One region of the Lysinibacillus sp. A4 genome, then DNA from elsewhere that is predicted to be linked to it. Evidence: a T-box and tRNA genes for the amino acid it is inferred to sense, from the RefSeq annotation. Region 1 holds a T-box; the other holds one or more tRNA genes.
The links. The T-box of region 1 lies ahead of tyrS (tyrosine--tRNA ligase). A T-box ahead of a tRNA ligase gene usually reads a tRNA of that ligase, here a tRNA-Tyr.

Region 1 (10,141 bases):
GTAGTTGTTTTACTAATGTTGTCACTAATTTTGGTAACCAATCTTCAAGCTGACTAAACGTAAATCCTGCCTTCTCAGCCTTAGCATTGGACATATACCAATCAGCAGGCACCCCATAAGGAGACTGTGATTCCTCATCACCACCAATGAGGGAAATTTTTGCGCGCTGACCACTTGCTTCTTCAATTAGAGCAATTAGATCTTTGAGAGATATGGCCCCTGATGCGGTAGCGTTGTATGGTCCCTCAATAGGAGTAACACCCGCAAAGTATAAAAATTCAGCAGCTTCCTCATCTGTAATATAACTCATCTTTGCATCAATGTTCGGTAAAGTAATCGGCTGATTCTGTAAAATATGTTCAACGTGAAAATGTAAACGTCGAGTATAATCATCTTCGCCCATCACAATTGGGAAACGTACAGCTACGACTGGGAATGAAGCTTCTTTGAATAAGACTGCCTCCGCTTGTCGTTTTCCTTCTCCATAAGAAAATTCCTCTTGATGTCCCATACGAATTTGATACTGGTATGGATCAAAGTCTTCTTCCTTTTTCATCTTACCATCTACCTCATATGTTGAAAGAGTAGAAGTAAAGACGAGCTTTTTCGTTTTTCCCTTTAATATCTCGCAAATCGCTTGTGCCTCGTTGGGCGAATAGCAAATATTATCATAGACAATGTCCCATGTTGTATTGGCTAGTGCCTGCTCTAAAGCATCACGATCATTACGATTTACTACTAATTGCTTAACATGTGTACCAAAGGGATTGCCACTTTGACCACGTGTTAAAATCGTTACATTATGTCCATTTTGAATACAAAGATCAACTAGCTTTTTTCCAAAAAAACGTGTGCCTCCTAAAATCAATATGTTCATATATTTTCACCCCTTCAAAATAGTAGTCCTCTTAATAATGACAAAAAAACAGACTTACTACAATTCATAAGGAATATGCAGTAAGTCTGTTTAATTGATTATCTAATACAAATGCTTTTGCTAAGGCAAAATGGATTAGCGCCTTGACGTTTCAGTTGGAGTAGTGGTATTACCATTGTCTCCTCCGTTTGTGCCATCTCCGGGGTTATCAGTTCCATCGCCATTGCTTCCATCGCCATCCCCGTTATTGGAGCCATTGCCATTGTTACCAGAACCATCCCCGTTATTGGAGCCATTGCCGTTATTACCAGACCCGTTCCCGTTATTGGAGCCATTGCCGTTACTACCCGAACCATTACCATTGCCATTAGTAGGTGGCGTTGTAGGTGGTATTGGTTCTTGGTCGTTTTCCTCAGGGTCAGGTTCATTTTCACTACCGCCAGTAGACACAACATTGGAGTGCGGTGATGTTAAACCTGTAATATCTACAGCGACCACTACATAAGCTTGTCCACTAGCAACCGTAATGCTTTGTGTTGACTCTAGTACGGACGTTACAAGTGTATTACCGCCATTCGTAACGTTGTAGATACGATAACCAACAACATCATTCGATGACTCTGACCATGATAATGTAGAGCCATTTACTGAAGCTGAAACAGCTGCTGGAGGGCTACCATCCGCTGGGAAATCAACTGCTGATACAGATGAATTCGACAATGTAGAATTCTTTGGTAACAGACTAGCAGGATTCCCGCCAAGTCTACCTAACATTCGTTTAATAAAGTCTTGATTAATGCCTGCGCCACCTGCTTTTACAAACTCTGCTGGTGTATTTGGCAACGCATTATAAGTTTTTCCTTTAATCGTCACAACACTTGAAGAGGCTAAGCTATCATCAGGTTGTGATGGTAAAAATACTTTCGCATTAAATAAATCTGAGCGTACAAGACCTGCGCTAGCACAAGCTGCAGAAGGGGCCATGCCGGAAATGCCACAGAATGACGCAGTCACAACATTTTTAGGCGCCTTAAAACTTGTTGGTGGGTCGATTAGCTGAGGATCCGCATCGTAAACGGCATTCATTAAAGTACCCCATAGCTTATTCACCCGAACGCTTGGCTGTAAATAGGTGTTGTTAAATGCATAAAGTGTACGAGGTTGATCGTAACCCATCCAAACACCAAGAGATACATTAGGGTTATAACCAACTAACCAAACATCTTTATATTCTTGAGAAGTCCCTGTTTTTGCAGCGAAATCAGAAGAGAATTTTAATGTATTTCGTGCCATTGTCCCTGTTCCTTTAGTGAGAACATCACGTAACATATCTGTCACGATATAAGATGTTTCAGGGCTAAATACTTGAACAGGTTCTACTTCATGTTGGTAAACAATATTTCCTTCTTGGTCTTCAATTCGATCAATCATATAAGCGTCAATGAATTGGCCACCATTTGCAAAGGTAGCAAAGGCATTTGTATTTTCTTCAACAGTAGTTCCTTCGCTTAAAGCACCGATCCCAGTTGCTAGGTTAGTAAAATCATCAGGATGTAATTTTGAGAATCCCATTTTTACTAATAAATCTGCAGGGCGTCTACTAATAATATCATTATATAAACGTAGTGCTGAAATGTTTTGAGAATCTGCTAAAGCTTCACGTGCTGGGATAAGACCTCGCTCATCACTCGTAATATAGTTACTTGGACTCCAAGAACCGATTGAGAATTTCACGTCAACTAAGGGGCTACCCGCACCGATTACGCCATACTCAATGGCAGGTCCATAAACAAGTAATGGTTTCATTGTAGAACCGTTAGAACGATAAGCTTGTGTTGCATGGTTTACTTGAGTGGTTTTAAAGTCTCGACCTCCGACAAAGCTTAAAATGCGACCTGTCGTATTTTCTATTAAAATACTACCTACTTGTACCGGCATCTCAATATCAATTTCTTCACCAGTAACAGGGTCTTTCCCTTTACCAGTATACGTATGACCATAATACTGGAAGTCTTTTGCTGCTTTTTGCATCGCATCATACATATCTTTATTAATGGTTGAATAAATACGATAGCCTTTTGAACGAACATCACGATCTGCTAAAATTGTATATTTATCCTTTAATTTTTTTTCTGACTTTAAGCGCTCTGGGTCAACCCCATCATCTTTTGCTAGTTTTTCAGCAATAATATCTTTTGCACGAGCTTCAAGCTCATAAGTCAACCAAGGATAACGATCTTCCGCGCGCATTTCTGGTCCACGGAAATCGGCAGCAATATTATAGTTTAACGCTTCATTATACTGTGCATCATCAATATAACCAGCTTCTTTCATACGATAAAGTACTGTTTTCATACGATCAATACCAGGTTTCAAAGCTTCTTCACTTTTCAGTTCACCTGTATTTGTAAATGGTGTATAAGCAAATGGTGCCTGTGGTATACCAGCTATGTACGCAGCTTGAGGAAGAGACAATTCTTTTGCTTTTACGCCAAAAATTCCTTCCGCAGCTGTTTCAACACCTGCAATATTTCGTCCTGAAGAGTTACGACCATAGGGAATGATATTTAAATAAGCCTCTAATATTTCTTCCTTCGTCATAAAATGTTCTAAACGCATCGCCAGTAAAATTTCCTTAGCTTTACGCTCGTATGATACTTCATTAGTTAGTACTTGGTTTTTAATAAGTTGCTGGGTAAGTGTAGAACCACCTGTCTGCGTTGCAGAGTTTGTGACATCTTGTAATAACCCACGAATAACCGCTTTAGGAACAATTCCGTTATGCTCTCGGAAATATTCATCTTCTGTTGCCAGAACAGCATTCACGACCTCTGGTGCAACATTGCTAAGCGAAGTTTCACGTCGATCTAAATCTGTTCTTAATTTCCCAATATAAATCTCGTTGGCAAAATAAATCTCACTGGTTTCTTCATAGCTAAAAATCTGATCCCTTAACTCTTGTTTTGAGCGTAACGGTTCTTCTTTTACAAGAGAAGCAAAATAACCAGCACCAACTGAACCGACAAATACAGTGCCAACCAATGCAAAGACTAAAAATAGTAAAAATAAGTTCCAGGTAACACTACCTGAAATACGTAATTTCTTCATCCATTTTTGTTCAAGTAATTCATCGATCTTTGCATTGATTTTTTCAATCCAATCTTTCAATGTATCGACCTCCTAAAATCTTGTCTATTATAGCACATATTGTTTTAGCACGAACATAGTTATTGACTTTGAAAAAGAATCGTATAGAATTATGTTTATAGTTTTCTGGTGATGAAGAGTTTGCAGTAGTGTCTATATTCCCTGTTTAGAGAGCCAGTGGTTGGTGAAAGCTGGTCATAATGTAGAGACGAATTACGTGCTTGGAGCTTAGACGTGCGCGCCTGCGATAAAGGCGGCTGAATGAAGTGGAAGGTGGATGACATCTTCAAGCTGGGTGGTACCGCGTTAGTTTGTAACTTAACGTCCCTGCATGCAATTGTTTGCGTGTAGGGACTTTTTTTATTTAAACATGTCCATGCACGTAACGAATTTAACCATTTTAGGAGGAATGAACATGACAAACGAATTATTACAAGATTTAGAATGGCGTGGTTTGCTATACCAACAAACAGATGCTGATGGCATGGCAAAATTATTAGAAGAACAATCCGTATCTTTATACTGTGGGGTAGATCCAACAGCTGACTCCATGCATATTGGACATATTGTTCCATTGTTAACACTTCGTCGATTCCAAAAAGCGGGCCACCGTCCAATTTTACTTGTTGGTGGTGCGACAGGGATGATCGGTGACCCATCTGGCCGTTCAGAAGAGCGCCAATTACAAACAGTAGAGCAGATCGATAAAAACGTTCAAGGAATCCGTCGTCAATTAGAACGTATTTTCGAATTTGCGGAAGATGGCAATGGTGCTCAGCTTGTGAACAATCGTGACTGGATTGGTAATATCAATACAATTGAATTTTTACGTGATTATGGGAAACTAATTAACGTAAACTACATGTTAGCAAAGGATACGATTGCTTCTCGTCTTGACACAGGAATCTCATTTACAGAGTTTGCCTATACGTTAATTCAAGGTATTGATTACAATCATTTATACAATCACTACAATTGCCGTATTCAAGTAGGTGGCTCTGACCAATGGGGTAATATTACAACCGGGTTAGAGGTTATTCGTAAAACACACGAGGAAGAAACGAAAGCCTTTGGAATTACGATTCCATTAGTAACAAAGGCAGATGGCACGAAGTTTGGTAAAACAGCAGGTGGTGCTGTTTGGCTAGATGGTAAGAAAACCTCTCCATATGAGTTCTACCAATTCTGGATCAATGCAGCTGATGCAGATGTCATAAAATACTTAAAAATCTTTACGTTCCTATCTCGTGAAGAAATTGAAGCTTTAGCCGTTTCTGTAGAGGAGGAGCCACATTTACGTAAGGCACAAAAGGCGCTAGCTGAAGAAATGACTCGTTTAATACATGGTCAAGAGGCATTAGAGCAAGCCATCCGTATTACAGCTGCTTTGTTCTCAGGAGATCTAAAAGCACTTTCAGCTGAAGAAATGAAGGACGCTTTTAAAGATGTTCCTTCTATTGAAATGACTAAAGATGATAAAAACATTGTGGATCTACTTGTGGAGGCTGGCATTTCCTCTTCCAAACGTCAAGCACGTGAAGATGTATCAAATGGTGCTATTAGTGTAAACGGTGAAAAGGTAACAGATTTAGAATATGTAGTCGATGCGAAGGATCGTTTAGAGGATGCATTTAGTATTGTCCGTCGAGGTAAGAAAAAATATCATATGGTGAAATTTATATAATTTCTATTTGCAAAACCACATCCAAAACACTGGATGTGGTTTTTTAATCATAAGAAACTTGGAGGTTTTATTTGTTCATATTCTTTAGGATGCAGTATTTTTGCAAGCTTTATAGCACCCTCAACAAGTCGTGGAGAAGGGCGACAATACAGCCATTCTTCCATTACATGAAGCTGTTCCGATTGAACGGCATGTAGCTCTTTGGCATATGGACGTTTTAATAAATTAGCAGGCTGGATACGCTCAAATGCGACACCAACCCAAGCCATCATGATATAGTCAGGCTGTCGTTTAACAACATCTGTCCAATCTGTTTGAACACTAGCAAGCTCAACATCTTGAAAAAGATTAATGCCACCAGCAAGAGCGCTAATTTCTGTTAGCCAATTTATTTTCCCAGGAGTGAAAATAGGGTTTGGCCACCATTCCCAATAAAGGGTAGGTTTCTTTGGAATTGTTCGTGCAATGGAATACATTTTTTCGATGGAATGCATGTACTCTTCAGCGATTGTCTTTGCTTGTTCCTCCACTTGACAAGCTTTCCCAAGTGTCAGAAGATCTTGCGCAATTTCTTCTAAGGAGTTTGCATTAAAAATAATATGAGGAATATTTCTTTCTTTTAGTGCCTCAATGTTTTTTTCCATACCCGGTACACTCAAGGAAGCCAGAACAAGATCAGGCTGTAATGCCTCTAATGCCTCCATGTTAATTGATAAATCAGGCCCAAGCTGTGGTAGATTTTTAACTGAGGCTGGCCAATCGGAATAATCATCTACTCCAACGAGCTGGTCTGTCAGCCCTAAATAGGCGACTAATTCTGTATTGCTAGGACAAATTGAAATTAAACGCATATTGTTTTCTCCTATTCTTTTTAAGAAAAGTATAGCGAGAGTTCCCACGATAGACAATGTGTGTGTATCGAGCCCATAAAAAAGTGGAGAAAACATTTGTTTTCTCCACCCTTTGTATAGGCTTATAGGAAACCGTCGATTAAGAAAGGGCAACTGCCTCGAGTGACTCTTCTTTTTTCACAATAGGACCCATTGCATTTGTGATGATTTGTTTGATATCCTCTAGTGTTGCTTTACGAGGGTTCGTCTCAGCACACACATCTAACAATGCATTTTTTGCTAAGATCTCGATATCCTCATCTTTTGCCCCTAATTCACGGAAGCCACTAGGGATATTTAAATCTTGAGATAACTTCTCAATAGCTGTAATAGCCTTTTCAGCGGCATCGCGCTTACTTAAACCTTCTACATTTTCTCCTAATAATTCAGCGATACGAGCAAAGCGCTCTGTACGTGCTGTGACATTAAATCGACAAACATGTGGCAATAAAATAGCGTTGCACACGCCATGTGGTAGGTTATAGAAACCACCCAATTGATGAGCAATTGCATGAACATAACCAAGTGATGCATTATTAAAGGCCATTCCCGCTAAAAATTGTGCATATACCATTTGTTCACGGGCTTCTATATCAGCTCCATTTGCATAGGCACGTGGTAGATATTCAGGGATTAGTTGAAGTACCTTTTCAGCACATGCGTCCGTGATTGGTGTAGCATTCGTAGAAACGAATGATTCAATAGCATGTGTTAATGCATCAACCCCAGTAGCCGCCGTAAGAGCAGGAGGTAAACCAATCATTAATTCAGGATCGTTTATAGAAAGTAACGGTGTCACATGCTTATCAACAATGGCCATTTTTACTTTGCGTGCTGTATCCGTGATAATAGTGAAACGAGTCATTTCACTGGCAGTACCAGCAGTTGTATTAATTGCAATTAATGGCACAAGTGGATTTTGTGATTTATCAACGCCTTCATAATCATGAATACGTCCACCATTCGAAGCAATAAGTCCGATACCTTTTGCTGCATCGTGTGCGCTGCCTCCTCCAAGAGAAACAATAGAATCGCAGTTTTCCGCATGATACACGGAAATGCCATCTTCAATGTTTTGATCTGTTGGATTTGGTTCTGCTTTCGGGAAAATTGCTACATCAATTCCAGCAGCTGTAATGATGTTAGCAATTTGTTCTGAGAGACCTAATTTGTGTAGACCCTCATCTGTTACGATTAATGTCTTTTTCACTTCTAAATCATTTAAGCGTTTACCAACTTCTTGAATTGCTCCAGGTCCAAATAAGTTTGTTTTCGGCATAACAAATTGCTTTAGAACGTCTGACATATTTCCAACCCCTTTTAAAAAATTATTATTGCTTGAATGATGGTGAACCACCTTTCGCAATTCATCGTATTCTATTTTTTGTGAAAGTTCAACTCATATTTTTGTTAAAATATTCCCTTTTTACCAAGTTATTATTTTACAAAAAAGATGAACCTTTTTATTGATGGCTGTACGATTGGATTGCCTAGGAATATTGATTTTAATACACTTTTTAAATGTTTTTTTATAAAAGTAAAATATATTTTTTAGGAATTGGTTCTAAAATCAAGCTGGAATACATAGTAAATAACTGATATTTTATATTGATTATAATGATAGTGTTTAAGTTGTTTTTCCCTATGCAATTACTATTTTAATGTACATAAAATTGTCATTATTTAGATGAATTAATGGTTGTTTTTTGAGCTTTGAAAGTTGTAGTCAATGCAAGTAGTAAATAAAGAACAATTGTATAGAGGAATAATCCACATATATATAATTGCTGTTGTATTTGTGTGAATAGGGGGATTTCCACTATGAGCGTTGATATGGTATTCCTGTTGTTTAAAGCCAAACCAAATACCTGTTAATAGGAGAATCCATAATATAACCGCAAATAGCGTCTTTTTATGGAAAATGAGCCGCATTAGATTTTCTCTGAAAAGCGTTGATAAAGTGCAGGGATGTTCAAAAGGATTATTCCTATCAAATGGAACAATGAAAAATGTTATTAGTCCACTTAAATTAAGATCAGCATAACTAATTCATCAAGCTTCATATTATCCTCCTCTTACTTTGAATATTTCCTACATTTGACTTATTCCAAACAGAAAAGTTCCATTAGCTTCTTAAAAAATTTTACGTTTAGTAGGTATTTTTGCAGGGATTTTTAAATATTCATTGAATATTATTTCAATGAATATATTTTTAATGAAGGGGTGCTTACAATGTCATTACGACATGAACAAAAGGAGCAACGAAAGGCCGTTATTTTAACATCTGCACTGGATTTGTTTATACGGAAGGGATATGGGGAAACAAAGGTTGCCGATATTGCCAAAGCTGCTGATATGAGTATGGGATTGCTTTTTCATTATTTCGACTCAAAGGAAAAACTTTATGAAGAGCTTATTCGAATAGGCTGTGAACGACTTAAAATGGATTTTCACTTTACTGATGAATCACCATTGGACACGTTTAAGGTAGTTGTTGAGGAGTTATTTAATATGATTTGTACAAATCCATCTGCTGCAAAAATGTTTGTATTGATGGAAAATGCCCAGCATCTTGAACATTTGTCAGAGGATTTAAAAGAAATGCTTGCTGAAGCAGACAAATTAATAAAAAGGAGTATCCCTTTAATTGAAAAGGGACAATTGCTAGGTGAAATCAGGCAAGGGAATCCAGAAGCCCTTGCAGTGTCATTTTGGTGTTCTATACAAGGAATTGCTCAATATATTGCGCTACATCCAGAAACACCTTGTCCTAATATTATGTGGATTCTTTCGATACTTGAAAACAAGGAGGTTAATTGAAGATGAAAACATCCCGGAGAAACATAATGATCTTTATTGTTGTTGTGTTACTGTGTGGTTGGTTTGGTGTGTTAGTGGATAAATTGATTCCAGAGCAGCCTCAGGGAGATACTCTTGGTATGGGAATTTGGCTCATATCTCCGCTGCTTGCAACCATCCTGTTACGTTCCTTCGCAGGAGATGGTTGGCGGGATATAGGTTTATTGCCTAATTTTAAGGGCAATTTAAAATGGTATGTCATTGCACTTTTCATTTATCCAGCAGTCACAACTTTAGTACTTTTAATTAGCTATGTTTTCAACTGGATGGACTTTTCAGCCTTTAATCTAAGCACTGTATTATCTGTGTTTTTTAGTGGATTACTTATTCAATTCGTTAAAAACTTTTTCGAGGAATCCGTATGGAGAGGTTATCTGACAAGTAAGCTTTCAAATTTAAAGTTGGATGATTTTTGGCTCTATCTAATTGTTGGTGGTGTTTGGGGTGCATGGCATATCCCGTACTTTCTTGTGTTTTTATCAGAGAGTGATATCATCAGTGTACTTCCTGTCAATAGATGGCTATTTACAATAATAGGTATCGTCACGATGATTTGCTGGACAGTGATGTACACAGAAATTTACTTAATGACAAGGAGTATATGGCCGCTTGTCCTTATGCATATGACTGAGGATGCACTTGTTAATCCACTTATTCTCGATGGCTATATCAAACTTGCTCAGG
Region 2 (10,141 bases), on a different contig from region 1:
TGTCATCTCCACGACCTTCAAACCAGAAGTAACCGTCTTCATCACATTTTGCTTGATCACCTGTAATATACCAATCCCCACGAAATGCAGCTTGTGTGCGCTCTGGTTCTTTATAATATTCTTTAAATAAAGCTGGTGAAGATTTGTGAACAGCAATATCACCAACTTCGCCAACTGCTGCTTCATTCCCTTCATTGTCGATAATACGTACAATATTACCTGGAGTTGGAACACCCATAGATCCAGGACGTAATTCTGTGTTTTCGAGTGTACCAATTAATAGTGTGTTTTCTGTTTGTCCATAGCCATCACGTACTTTTAGTCCAAAATGATTCATAAATGTTTCGATAACTGGGCGGTTTAAAGGCTCACCAGCAGAAACGGCACTACGTAGAGATGATAGATTGTAGTCTTGTAAATTATCGATTTTCGCCATAATCCGGTATTCGGTCGGTGTACAACAGAGAACATTAACTTTTTCATCCTGCATTAATTGAAGATAGGTTTTTGCATCGAATCCACCATGATAGACAAATGCAGTAGCGCCCAGCATGATTGTTGATAAAAAAGGACTCCATATCCACTTTTGCCAACCAGGAGCAGCTGTTGCCCACACGAGGTCTCCTTCACGTACACAAAGCCATTTTGAAGCCGCAGTTCTAATATGTGCATATCCCCAGCCGTGTGAATGAACAACGCCCTTAGGTTTACCAGTTGTACCAGAAGTATAAGATAGGAATGCCATGTCATCGCGTGTAGTAGCTACAGCTGTAAATGTAGCTTGCTGCTTGCTTGCTAATTCATCTAAAGAAGTCCAATCTCCTTTCGCAGCACCAATCACTAGTTTATTTTTCAATGTGTCTACAGAAGAAGTAATTTGATCAACTTCACTAGTAAAAGCCTCATAAGCAATAACTGCACTAGCAGAAGAATGTTCCATCCGATATTCTAAATCGCTTGCACGTAGCATCTCTGAACATGAAATGGGTACGATACCAGCCTTTAAGCAGCCTAGAAAAACGAAATAAGCTTCTGGAAGTCGAGGAATAATAACTAATACACGATCACCTTTTTGAAGCCCCTTCTCCGTAAAAGCGTTTGCGTATTGATTCATTTTTTGGCTAAGTTCCACATAAGAAACTGTACGTCTCTCTTGTTGTGTATTCAACCAACGTATTGCTTGGCGATCACTATCTTGCGAAAATTTTTCTAATTCCTCTGTGATGTTATAAAATTCAGGTGCAATTAAATCATTTGATACCATCTTGAACATCCTCCCCCAGAAAATTTGATAGAAAATTCATAAAACTATTTTTATTTTAACAATTACAATAATATACAGCAAGAATATTTAGTACGTTAAATAGAAATATTAGAATTAATAGAGAACTATTATGCTTTCAGACGAATGTAGAAGCAGACTTCGACAAAAAATATAAAAATTTTCACAAAATGTGTTGCATTATTTAGAATGCTTGCTATAATAATAAATGTACTTAAGAGGTTGTTTAAAACCGAAGTGAATAGCATTGTTCCGAAGTAGCTCAGTTGGTAGTAGCACCTGACTGTTAATCAGGTTGTCGCAGGTTCGAGTCCTGCCTTCGGAGCCATTTTTTTGTCCTTTTTTCAATCACTATAATACATAAAATAATTTGTGAAAAAGCATTGCAATTATTAATTAAAAATGTTATTATAATTCTTGTCTTGTTGAGACGTAATATTGGCCCCTTGGTCAAGTGGTTAAGACACCGCCCTTTCACGGCGGTAACACGGGTTCGAATCCCGTAGGGGTCACCATTTAAAAATTTAGGCTTTATAAAGAATATAAACTGTGATATAACACCTGTTTCTATGGAGGATTAGCTCAGCTGGGAGAGCATCTGCCTTACAAGCAGAGGGTCGGCGGTTCGAGCCCGTCATCCTCCACCATTCTTATTGTGTTATTTCGGAGGGGTAGCGAAGTGGCTAAACGCGGCGGACTGTAAATCCGCTCCTTAGGGTTCGGCGGTTCGAATCCGTCCCCCTCCACCAGTTTTATAAATGATTGGGGTATAGCCAAGCGGTAAGGCAACGGATTTTGATTCCGTCATGCCTAGGTTCGAATCCTAGTACCCCAGCCATTTTTTCTTTTATGAGCCATTAGCTCAGTTGGTAGAGCATCTGACTTTTAATCAGAGGGTCGAAGGTTCGAGTCCTTCATGGCTCACTTTTTTAGAATAAAATTATTCAAAAGTGTTATATTAACTACAGATAACTAATCTCTTGCTGAAAACAGTAGGAGATTTTTTTATGTTATTTATAAATGAATAAATATACAACTTTTTGTCGAGTTGAGCCAAGTGGTATATAGGCTTTACAATATTCTTATAACTTTTAGGGGGTATAGAAACATGAATAAACTTAATATTTCTATTATTGGAGTACCAACAGATTATGGACAAACACGCCGTGGGGTAGATATGGGACCAAGTGCTATTCGATATGCAGGTATTGTTGAACGTTTAGAGGCTATCGGACACGATGTACAGGATCAAGGGGATATTCGTGTTAGTCAAAAGCTTGCAGACGGAGCTGTGGATGAAAAATTACTAAATTTAGAGGAAGTTGTAGAAGTTAGTACTGCATTAGCAAATAGTGTGCATGAAGTAGTGGAACAAAAAAAATTCCCACTCGTATTCGGTGGAGACCATAGCATTGCTATTGGAACATTAGCTGGATTAGGTGAGCATTACAAAAATCTTGGTGTTATCTGGTATGACGCTCATGCAGATTTAAATACACCTGAAACAACACCTTCAGGCAATATACATGGGATGCCGTTAGCCGTTAGTATTGGGCTAGGACATGAACGTTTAGTGCAAATTCGCAACTATGCTCCAAAAATTAAGCCAGAAAACGTGATTATTATTGGAGCTCGTTCAGTAGACCCAGGAGAACGTGAATTGATACGTCAACAAGGAATTAAAGTATATACAATGCATGAAATCGACCGACTTGGCATGACACGTGTGATGGAAGATGCACTTGCTTATTTAAAGGAACGAAATGTTGATGGCTTACATTTATCACTTGATTTAGACGGATTAGATCCACTTTATACGCCAGGTGTGGGTACACCAGTTCCAGGTGGAATTACGTACCGAGAAAGCCATTTAGCAATGGAAATGTTACAAGAATCAGGCATGGTAACTTCAGCCGAGTTTGTAGAGGTAAATCCTATACTAGATGAAAAGAATACAACAGCAAATGTGGCTGTTGCATTAATGGGATCTTTATTTGGTGAAACACTAGTTTAAAGAAAATTTGACAAAAAATTGCCTGTTGTCACATTGCATAAAAATCTTTTGCTATAATTGAATTAAAACGAAACTTTTCTTATCGGTGCTTCGTATAGTATAAGACAGTTGTAAAGGTGGAGAAGTCAACACAATGGATGCGTTAGTAAATAAGAGAATAAAACAAGTGCTTAAAGGCGATCAAAACGCATTTGCCGATATTGTGAGTCTCTATCAGCACAAACTGTACCAAGTATGCTATCGAATGTTAGGCAACAAACAAGAGTCTGAAGACATTGCTCAAGAGGCTTTTGTGCGAGCTTATATGAACTTGCATACATTTGATCAGAAAAGAAAATTTTCAACGTGGCTTTATCGCATAGCGACAAACCTCTGCATTGACCGTATTCGAAAAAAGAAACCGGATTATTATTTAGATGCAGAAGTAGCTGGTACAGAAGGGCTTGATATGTATTCGCAAATCGCAGCAGATGACCAGCTACCAGAGGAGCAGTTAGAACAAATGGAGCTGCAAGATCGCATTCAATATGAAATTGGACGATTGCCGGATAAATACCGTTCGGTTATAGTATTGAAATATATAGAAGAGTTATCGTTACAAGAGATTAGCGAGATTTTAGATATGCCGCTTGGAACGGTGAAAACGAGGATTCACCGCGGACGTGAGGCATTACGTAAGCAATTAAACAATCTGTAGGAGGGGGAGCGTCATGAATACTTGTCCAGAGCATATTATAGACTATATGCATGATTATTTAGACGGTGACATTAGTCGTGAGCATGAGCAAGAGTTGAAACAACACTTGCATACATGTAATGATTGTAAACAGTTGATGCAAGAATTGAGTGAAACAATCGCCTTTGTGAAGAGTGCTTCCCATATTACAGCGCCTCCGGGTTTTGAAGCAGCAGTTATGGCTCGTTTACCAAAACCAAAAAGTCGAGTAGGTATACAAAAATGGATTCGCCGGCATCCGTTCTTTGTGGCAGCAGCAGTATTTTGCTTATTCATGAGTGCTACATTATTGGGTAGCTTCATGGATGACCAGCATTTCTCAGTGACCAAGCAACCTAATTTAGTTGTGGATGGTCAAACAGTGATTGTACCTGAAGGGGAAGTGGTGAAAGGCGATATTGTTGTAAAAAATGGCGATTTGATTGTTGAAGGTGAAGTTGATGGTAACGTCACAGTAATCAACGGGCAATATATGGCATCTTCAGCGGTAGTTTCAGGGAGAATCGAAGAAATTGACGAAGTATTTGAATGGTTATGGTATACAATTAAAAATTCTGTTAAGACAGCCATGACATTTGAGGAAAAAGAAGAAACTAAATAACACTCTATACGTCCTAAAAAATAGTGCACGTGAGAGGCTGAAAGGTCTACTCTTCTGAGTAGACTTTTTATTTGAAAAAAGTTACATTTGATAAGAATGTGATATACTTGAATGTGTATGGATTCGTAATGAAAAGTGGGGGATGCCACGTGCAAATTATCGAACATTTCACGGATTTAACGCCTGTGAATATTGTTATTAACTTCATTGATGTACTGCTCGTTTGGTACGTTGTTTATAAAGTCTTAACCCTCATTAAAGGTACGAAGGCTGTCCAATTACTTAAGGGAATATTCGTCATTATTATTGCACGAATTGCAACAGACCTTTTAGGGTTACAAACACTTGGTTGGATGCTACAACAAGTTATTGAGTTTGGTTTCCTAGCGATTATTATTATTTTCCAACCTGAAATCAGACGTGGTTTAGAACAAATTGGGCGAGGAAAGCTATTCCAACGCTCATCTAGTCAAGAGGAAGAAGAACAAACAAGACTTATTGAGGCAATGAAGAAGTCTGTAAGTTATATGGCTAAACGTCGAATAGGTGCGTTAATTTCTATTGAAAAAGAAACAGGTCTTAATGAATATATTGAAACAGGTATAGGGCTAAATGCTGAAATTTCATCAGAATTACTGATTAATATCTTTATACCAAATACCCCGCTACATGATGGGGCTGTTATTATGCAAAAAGATAAAGTTACAGCAGCGGCTTGCTATTTACCTTTATCTGAAAGCCCATTTATTTCAAAAGAGTTAGGGACACGCCACCGTGCTGCTCTTGGTTTAAGTGAAGTTACAGATGCTATTACAATTGTTGTTTCAGAAGAAACAGGCGCAATTAGTATAACATTAAATGGTAATCTCCATCGAAATCTTTCTCTAGAGGAGTTCGAAACATTATTAAGAAAAATGTGGTTCGGATCAGTACAGGAATCAAATGCATCCTCTAAGTTGACTTGGAGGGGGAAAAAGAATGGATAAAATGATGGATAGCCCTTGGGTACTTAGAATCATCGCGCTATTTTTAGCGTTTTTGCTTTTCTTCTCAGTGCGTACCGAGTTGTCACCTTTAAATAAAGCTACCTCAAATGAACAAACGGATGTTATTCGTGATGTTCCAGTGGATGTTTATTACGATAATGAAAATCTTATTGTGACAGGTTTACCTGAAACTGTGGATGTAACGATAGAAGGTCCGATGGCATTGGTTTTAAAAGCAAAGGGAGCTAAGGATTTTTCTATATTTGCGGATTTGAGCAATTTATTGCTAGGAGAGCATGATGTAAAACTGCAATACGAAAATATTTCAGAAAAGTTAAAAGTGACATTAGACCCTGCAACTGTTCATGTGAATATTGAGGAAAAGGTCACGCAGGAGTTCCGAGTGGACCCTGAAATGAACAAACGTTTAATTGAAGAAGGTTTTATCTTAAAAGAAATGACAGCCAACCCGCCAACTGTTTATGTAACAGGTGCAAAAAGTGCTATTGAAAGCATTAGTTATGTAAAAGCAACTGTTACAGGAGAGCAGGGCTTGAAGCAATCATTCACGCAGGAAGCAGCTGTAAAAGTATTAGATAGAGATTTAAATAAGTTAGACGTGACTATTGAACCTGAAATTGTGAAAGTTCAAGTAGATATAGCGGAGTATAGTCGAGAGATCCCAGTTGTCCTTAACGAAACAGGGCAAGCTGCCGAGGACATTACCATTAACTCATTAACATTTTCACCGAAAATGATTAAAGTGTATGGAAGAAAATCCATTATTGACAGTTTAACATCCATTCCAATAACAGTTGAACTGTCAAAAATTACTGAGTCCAAAACTTATGAATTTGATGTAAAATTACCAGATGGTGTGACAAAAATATCTGACAAGAAAATAAAAGTGAAGGCAGATATTACAAAGGTTGAACAAGAAGAACAGCAGAAAACACCAGCTTCTACAGAGGAAACGCCACCTCCAATTGAAGAACCTGATGTGACAGATGAGAGTACTCCAACTGATAAAAATACGTCAACTGAGGAATCGGAAGATATTGATTCTTAAACAATATGTGACTATAATTTTATTTTGATTCTAAATCAAAAATCCAATCAGGTTTGTAGTTCAGGTTTCATCCAACAAACTGGCAGAGTGGAATATTAATAATTACCAATGAATGAACAAAGGCAGACTTTTCCAAAAGTAAGCGGACAAGTGTCTAATGCTTGATAGAAACTCACTAGGCACTGTCTTGCATTGAAGGAGAGAATAAGTAGAATGGGTAAATATTTTGGAACAGATGGCGTCCGTGGCGTCGCGAATAGTGAATTAACACCAGAATTTGCATTTAAACTTGGTCGTATAGGCGGCTATGTTTTAACAAAAGATGCAACTGACCGTCCAAAGGTTTTAATTGGTCGTGACACACGTATTTCAGGTGAGATGCTTGAAGGTGCACTTGTGGCTGGTCTTTTATCAATTGGGGTAGAGGTAATGCGTCTTGGTATTATTTCAACACCAGGTGTGGCATACCTTACTCGAATTATGAGCGCAGATGCGGGCGTCATGATTTCAGCTTCACATAACCCAGTTGCAGATAACGGTATTAAATTTTTCGGTCCTGATGGCTTTAAGCTAACAGATGCACAGGAAGCGGAAATTGAAGCGTTAATTGATGCGCAAGAGGATAAATTACCACGTCCTATAGGAGCAGATTTAGGATCTGTAAGCGACTATTTCGAAGGTGGTCAAAAATATATTCAATACTTAAAGCAAACAGTGGATGAAGAATTTGATGGTATCCACGTAGCGCTTGATTGTGCACATGGTGCAACTTCATCTTTAGCTACACATTTATTTGCTGATTTAGAAGCGGACATTTCTACAATGGGAGCTTCTCCAACTGGCTTAAATATCAATGATGGTGTAGGCTCAACACACCCAGAAGGACTAGCTAAGTTTGTTACTGAAAAAGGTGCAGATGTTGGTTTAGCTTTTGATGGCGATGGAGACCGTTTAATTGCTGTAGATGAAAACGGAAAAATCGTTGACGGTGACCAAATTATGTTTATCATTGGTAAGCATTTAAATGCGGTAGGGCGTTTGAAGAAGCAAACAATTGTTTCAACAGTGATGAGCAATATGGGCTTCTATAAAGCTGTGGCTGACAATGGTATGCAAAGTGTACAAACAGCTGTAGGTGATCGTTATGTTGTGGAAGAAATGCGTGCGAATGAATACAATTTAGGTGGCGAGCAATCAGGGCATATCGTCTTTCTAGATTTTAATACAACAGGTGATGGCTTATTGACAGGAATTCAGCTTGTCAACATTATGAAGGCGACGGGTAAAAAGCTTTCAGAACTTGCAGGTGAAATGAAAATCTACCCTCAGCGTCTTGTCAATGTGCGTGTAACAGATAAGCATGCTGTGACTGATAATGCGAAAGTAGCTGCAGTAATTGCAGAGGTAGAAGCTGAAATGGCTGGAAATGGTCGTGTTTTAGTACGTCCTTCAGGTACAGAGCCATTAGTACGTGTCATGGTGGAAGCAGCAACAGAAACGGATTGCGAGCGTTTTGTCGAGCGTATTGCAGATGTTGTACGTGTAGAAATGGGCCTAACAGAATAAGAAATAGAGTGTAAACCCGATTTCCGTAAACAGGAAATCGGGTTTACTTATTTGAAAGGAATGTTTTAAATAAGCGAGATGGGGAACAGTAATTAGGAGTCACAATAACAAGGAGTGTTTAATTGATATGGCTAAAATTGCTACAGTTATAACAGATATGTTTGAGGACATTGAGTTTACAAGCCCTAAAGAAGCTTTGGAAGCAGCTGGGCATCAGCTAGTAACAATTGATATCGAAGCAGGCAAGGAAGTTAAGGGTAAGCATGGAGAGTCCGTGAAAATTGATAAAGGCATTGATGAAGTAAAAGCTACAGATTACGATGCATTATTTATTCCTGGTGGTTTTTCTCCTGATATATTACGTGCGGATGATCGTATAGTAGCATTTGCAAAGTCCTTTATGGATGAAATGAAGCCTACCTTTGCCATTTGTCATGGACCACAACTTCTTATTACTGCAAAGACATTAAATGGGCGTGACGCCACAGGCTATAAATCCATCCAAGTGGATTTAGAAAATGCAGGGGCAATCTTCCATGATGAAGAAGTATTTGTCTGTCAAAAACAGCTTGTAACAAGTAGAACGCCAGATGATCTTCCTGCATTTAATAGAGAAATTGTTAAATTATTAGACAGTAAATAAAGGATAGGCACAAGCATTTAAAATGCTTGTGCCTATTTTGTATTATCAAAGTGCTTATGTATCGCTTTGTCTACATATTTGTCACGAAAAAGCTTTAGGGCTAGGTGTTTTTTATAACGAAAATTTGACGGATAGCATATGATTGAGTATGATGGAGAAGTTGAAGATGAGGTCCGACCTTGTCCTTTAACGAGCGCCTAAGGAGGGAAGAAAGCGCAAAATCGGAAAACAATTATAGCGCCTGAGCTGAAGAAATCGGACGAAAAGATCTTCAGCAGACGAGGTGGAGGTTTATCGAAAATTCGGCGGATGCCTCCCAATCGACATACCCGATTGTCATTTTCCATTTTGAAAGCATTTGAGTGATTGAATGTACAGAAAATGGAGAAGGTATTGTAAAAGCAATAGATAAATAGATGAAGCTTCACATATCGAAGATCTCTATTCAGGTGGCTGAGTAGCGTGAGTAGCTTGTGTGTATTGGAGTGCTTTATTTTTATAAAAATAAAGCATCGCTTGTGCATTCAAAAAATTCGATAGGATGAGGCCTAGTTTGTCATTGCATTAAATTGACATTATCGGAGGACGAGAATTATGTGTGGAATTGTAGGATATATTGGTGAATCAGATGCAAAGGAAATTTTATTAAAAGGCTTAGAAAAGCTAGAGTACCGTGGTTATGATTCAGCGGGTATTGCAGTACGTAACGAGGAAGGCGTAACGGTTTTCAAAGAAAAAGGGCGTATTGCAGATTTACGAGAAGCGGTAGATGAAGATGTTGCAGCGAAAATAGGGATTGGTCATACACGTTGGGCAACACATGGTGTGCCAAATCGTTTAAATGCTCACCCACATCAAAGTGCATCAGGACGCTTTACACTTGTGCATAATGGGGTTATTGAAAACTATCACTTATTGCAAAAAACATATTTAAAGGGCATTCCAATGAAATCTGATACAGATACAGAGGTTATTGTGCAATTAGTAGAGTTATTTGTGAAAGATGGTCTAAGCACTGCAGACGCTTTCCGAAAAACATTATCTCTATTACATGGCTCCTATGCACTGGCACTATTAGATGCAGAGGCAGCAGATACAATCTTTGTAGCAAAAAATAAATCACCACTTCTAGTTGGAATTGGTGAAGGCTTCAATGTTGTTGCGTCAGATGCAATGGCGATGCTACAGGTAACAGATCAATACGTAGAGCTTCACGATAAAGAGGTAGTTATCGTACACAAAGC

Region 2: it has a tRNA-Tyr gene. The T-box ahead of tyrS (tyrosine--tRNA ligase) is inferred to sense a tRNA for this amino acid. The anticodon was not compared.

What each region holds. Positions count from the first base shown of each region.
Region 1 covers NZ_JANWTB010000003.1:489,655-499,795, reverse strand. The annotation lists gene NY607_RS07885 (NAD-dependent epimerase/dehydratase family protein) at 1-877, opposite strand, end outside; gene NY607_RS07880 (transglycosylase domain-containing protein) at 1,013-4,045, opposite strand; T-box leader at 4,148-4,356, shown strand; gene tyrS (tyrosine--tRNA ligase) at 4,440-5,708, shown strand; gene NY607_RS07870 (cobalamin-binding protein) at 5,756-6,559, opposite strand; gene NY607_RS07865 (iron-containing alcohol dehydrogenase) at 6,699-7,904, opposite strand; gene NY607_RS07860 (TetR/AcrR family transcriptional regulator) at 8,831-9,418, shown strand; gene NY607_RS07855 (CPBP family intramembrane glutamic endopeptidase) at 9,421-10,141, shown strand, end outside.
Region 2 covers NZ_JANWTB010000007.1:265,512-275,652, reverse strand. The annotation lists gene mbcS (acyl-CoA synthetase MbcS) at 1-1,264, opposite strand, end outside; tRNA gene NY607_RS16405 (tRNA-Asn) at 1,534-1,610, shown strand; tRNA gene NY607_RS16400 (tRNA-Glu) at 1,723-1,797, shown strand; tRNA gene NY607_RS16395 (tRNA-Val) at 1,854-1,929, shown strand; tRNA gene NY607_RS16390 (tRNA-Tyr) at 1,948-2,031, shown strand; tRNA gene NY607_RS16385 (tRNA-Gln) at 2,046-2,120, shown strand; tRNA gene NY607_RS16380 (tRNA-Lys) at 2,134-2,206, shown strand; gene rocF (arginase) at 2,391-3,296, shown strand; gene sigW (RNA polymerase sigma factor SigW) at 3,430-3,993, shown strand; gene NY607_RS16365 (anti-sigma factor family protein) at 4,007-4,633, shown strand; gene cdaA (diadenylate cyclase CdaA) at 4,783-5,619, shown strand; gene NY607_RS16355 (CdaR family protein) at 5,612-6,688, shown strand; gene glmM (phosphoglucosamine mutase) at 6,902-8,254, shown strand; gene NY607_RS16345 (type 1 glutamine amidotransferase domain-containing protein) at 8,382-8,897, shown strand; gene glmS (glutamine--fructose-6-phosphate transaminase (isomerizing)) at 9,492-10,141, shown strand, end outside.